2 regions of the Pantoea sp. X-Soil-OKNW-556 genome follow, and region 2 is predicted to be linked to the other one. Evidence: predicted binding sites of a transcription regulator. Region 2 holds the regulator's gene; the other holds the start of a gene.
What was found. Region 2 encodes PurR, which represses purine synthesis genes. Its sites were predicted from a motif close to CANGCAAACGTTTGCNTG; they were not measured.
Positions count from the first base shown of each region.

Region 1: a site for PurR is predicted at 1,161-1,178, ahead of cvpA (colicin V production protein). Genes of this name have one in related genera too.

Region 1 covers NZ_AP035990.1:3,141,597-3,143,777, forward strand. The annotation lists gene purF (amidophosphoribosyltransferase) at 1-575, opposite strand, end outside; gene cvpA (colicin V production protein) at 612-1,097, opposite strand; gene dedD (cell division protein DedD) at 1,350-2,090, opposite strand; gene folC (bifunctional tetrahydrofolate synthase/dihydrofolate synthase) at 2,080-2,181, opposite strand, start outside.
Region 2 covers NZ_AP035990.1:1,919,726-1,921,906, forward strand. The annotation lists gene punR (DNA-binding transcriptional activator PunR) at 1-837, shown strand, start outside; gene purR (HTH-type transcriptional repressor PurR) at 834-1,859, opposite strand; gene cydH (cytochrome bd-I oxidase subunit CydH) at 2,145-2,181, shown strand, end outside.

The sequences.
Region 1 (2,181 bases), 1.2 Mb from region 2:
ACCAACGGACGGATACCGTTCGGGTCGCGGAAGGCCACCATACCGTGACCGATAATCATCGAAACCACCGCGTAAGCCCCGCGCACCTGCTGGTGCACCGCAGCCACTGCGGCAAAAATGTTGTCAGCTTCCAGCGGGTAATGCTGAAAACGGTCCAGCTCCTGCGCAAAAATGTTCAGCAGGATTTCGGAATCTGAGGTGGTGTTGACGTGACGGCGACCCACTTCGAACAGCTGTTTACGCAGCTCGTGTGCGTTAGTCAGGTTGCCGTTGTGCGCCAGTGTAATGCCATAAGGGGAGTTCACATAGAAAGGCTGCGCTTCAGAGGCGCTGGAGCTGCCTGCTGTCGGGTAGCGTACATGACCAATCCCGATGTTGCCCTGCAAACGCTGCATGTGGCGTGCTTCGAAGACATCGCTCACCAGCCCGTTGGCTTTGCGCAGACGAAAGCAGTTCAGCGCATCGATGGTACAAATGCCGGCGGCATCCTGCCCGCGGTGCTGTAGCACCGTTAACGCGTCATAGATCGACTGGTTTACTGGCATAAAACCGGTGATACCAACAATACCGCACATGTTGTCATTTCCTCATTAGCCGCACTCCCGATGGCGTCACCGGGGTAAAAAACTGGACGTGCTTTTCAGATAGTCGAAGAACCACCTGATGATGTAACTGAACTGGGGAATGAGTTGGGACTGCTGCCAGTCCGGGCTTTTCGAGAAGCCGGTGAATGTATCGAGGAAGAAGAGAATAGCGGCAACGATCAGCACGCCACGCAACGCCCCGAAACAGACCCCCAACACCCTGTCGGTTCCCGACAGACCGGTCTTTTCAACCAGCGTGCCGATCACATAGTTCACGATGGCACCCACAATCAGGGTGGCAACGAAGAGCACCGCGATAGCGATACCGTTGCGAACCAGTTCGTCGTCAAAACCTGTAAACCAGACTGCAAGGTAGGCGTAGTAGTGACTGGCGACAAAAAACGCGCATCCCCAGGTAACGAGAGATAAGGCTTCCCGGACAAACCCACGAACCAGGCTGACCAGGGCCGAAAAACCAACTACCGCAATAATGACGTAATCAATCCAGATCATGAACTCTTCCAGCGCCAGCGCGATTGCACCCCTGCATCCAGTTCGGGGCGCATTCTAACAGAAAAAGAAAACGTTTGCGTAGGGTTTTCCGGTTCTGCATCCATAAAAAGGGCGATGAAAAAAACTTTCCTCGCCCTGAGACAATTCAGTGCTGTAATTCACTGAAATATAGTAATTTTTAAGCCAACATCACGGTGAACACTCCGTGCTATGCCGCGCCTTTTTCAGCCATCGGCGCGGCTTATCAACGGTTTAGCGCGTGCTGTAGGGTTTCACCACTCCACCGAGTCCGGAGAGGTTTTTCAGTTCACCCAGCGCAGCTTGCATCTTCGCTTTTGAGGCATCAGGCCCGACGTAGATGCGGGTAATTTGCCCCTGAACCGGCGTGGATGGCACGGTAAATGCGCGATATCCCGACAGACGCAACTGCGCGACGATCTCATTCACTTTAGCCGCGTTTTTCAACGCACCGAGTTGGACCACATAAGCCTGGCCCGCCGGGGCTTCCGCTTCGCTCTGCTTCGGCGCTTCAACCGGTTTAGCGGTTTCTACTGGCTTCGGCTGCTCGACCGGCTTCGGTTCAACCGGTTTTGGTTTCGGCTGCTCCACCGGTTTCGGCTTAGGTTGCTCGACCGGTTTCGGTTTCGCAGTCTGCACCGGCGCACTCTGGTGCACTGGCGGAGGTGTCACTACCGTGGGTTCGTTGTTCTCCACTGGCTGCGCGCTGCCAGACTCGACCGGGGTGGTGGTTTTACCACTGGCTTCGCTTTGCGCCGCACCTGCGCCTTCCGGCGGCTGGGCAGGCAGCGACTGCGTCACCGGGGGCACCATCTCACTGTCCTGCTGATCATCCGGTTTTGGCACCAGCGGAATTGCAGCGAATTCCTCTTTGTAGTGCTTTTTCTTGCCATCCAGCAGGCCTGGTAACACGATGACGCCAACCGCCACCAGGATTACCGTGCCCACTAAACGGTTCTGAAACTTACTTGCCACTGCCGTTCTCCGCTGCCATCGATTCCATTACCTGTGCTACGGTGTGGAAAGAACCACACACCAGAATCACATCCTCGGGCCGAGCCTGCTG
Region 2 (2,181 bases):
TTACATCGGGTGCCTTCTGCCATCAGCTACACGGTACGGCAGCTCGAAACCTGGCTGGCGGTGCCGTTGTTCGAACGTCAGCATCGGGAAGTGGTGCTGACGGCAGCCGGGGAGCATTTTGTCCGGGAAGGGCGTAGTGTTATCAAAAAAATGCTGGCGACGCGGCGGCAGTGCCAGCAGTTGGCAAATGGCTGGCGTGGTCAGCTGAGTATCGCGGTGGATTGCATCGTTAAACCTCATCGCACCCGACAACTGGTGAAGGATTTCTACCGCCACTTTCCCGACATGGAGCTGATTATCAGTTATGAAGTGTTTAATGGTGTCTGGGATGCACTGGCCGATGGGCGGGTCGATGTAGCGATTGGGGCCACTCAGGCGATCCCGGTCGGTGGGCGTTTTGCCTTTCAGGATATGGGCGCGTTGAACTGGCGCTGCGTGGTCAGCCCCGATCATCCGTTGGCAAAAAGTACCTTGTTGGATGACGAGACGTTGCGGGCCTGGCCTTCTCTGGTGCTGGAAGACACTTCGCGGGCGTTGCCGCGGCGCATGACCTGGACGTTGGATAATCAACGCCGGCTGGTGGTGCCGGAATGGGAAACCGGCGTCGACTGCCTGCTGGCGGGACTTTGCGTGGGGATGGTGCCGGGCCATTTAGCCCGGCCATTACTGGATAGCGGAGCATTAACCGAGTTACCGTTACCCACGCCGTTCCCGGATAGCCCATGCTGCGTCAGTTGGTCGGAACAACGGAACTCGCCAGCTCTGGGTTGGTTGCTGAGTTATCTCGGCGATGCCGAAACGCTCAACTATGAATGGTTGAGCGAAACGGAAACCTAGCGGCGGTAGTCGCGGAACGGGCCGTCAGCGACTGAACGGCGTTCAATTAGCGTTGGCTGAACTTCAATGGTTTGCGGTTCTTCACGTTTGCTGGTGATACGATCCAGCAGCATTTCCAACGCTTTTTCACCTAACTGAGCTTTGGGTTGATGAACGGTGGTCAGCGCCGGCGTGAAATAACGTGCGTTGCGCACGTTGTCATAGCCGATCACTGAGATATCCTGCGGGACCCGCAGACCCATTTCATCCGCAGCACAGATCGCGCCCATCGCCATGATATCGCCACCGCAGAACACAGCAGTCGGGCGTTGCTTCTGATTGAGGATCTGCTGCATCGCCTGATAACCGGATTCCGGTTCAAAATCGCCCTGCACAATCCACTCGGGCCGCACGGTGATGCCTGCCTCATTTAGCGCCTGCATGAAACCGGCATGGCGGCCACCGCCGGTGTTGCGCTCCATTTGTCCGGGGATGGCACCAATGTCACGATGACCGCGTTCAATCAGGTAACGCCCGGCGAGATAGCCGCCCTGAAACGCATTGTCCTGCACCGTATCGGTAAAATCGCCACGCGATGCGCCCCAGTCCATCACCACCATCGGGATATTACGGTTCTCTTCCAGCATGGTCAGCAGGTCGTCAGGGTATTCTGAACACATCACCAACAGGCCATCGACACGCTTCTGCGCCATCATCGACAGATATGCGCGCTGTTTTTGCAGGTCGTTATGCGCATTGCCCAGGATCAGCGTGTAGCCGCGATCGAAACAGTGATTTTCCACCGCCTCGATAATCTCGGCAAAATAGGGGGCTTCACTGGAGGTGGCCAGCAGCCCCAGCGTTTTGGTGTGGTTGACTTTCAGGCTGCGCGCCACGGCGCTGGGCGAGTAATGCAGCTCTTTGATCGCTTCCCATACGGCGTTACGCGTCTCTTCCGCGACAAAACGCGTTTTGTTGATGACATGCGAAACCGTGGTGGTGGAGACACCGGCGCGTTTCGCCACATCTTTAATTGTTGCCATGAAAATGGTACTCCCGGGCTTATCGCAACTAACTGATAAGTATATTGTTAAACGTTTGCGTCTGCTAATGGTTTTGCGCCCCGATTTTCGGGGCGAATGGCGAAGAAAAAGACATTAACACCTGGTCAATAACGCTTTAACTTGCCGCAAACACAGCGTGCGCAAAATCTGTTGCGCAACGAAAGGCGGCGATTCTAGCAAGCTGGCGCGGATAAGACGAGATTTTTGCCGGAGGCTGTGAGAAAATTACGATAACCCTTCATTTATTGTGACTAAGGAGTTGTGATGAGTACAGACCTGAAACTGGCGCTGTTTACCACTG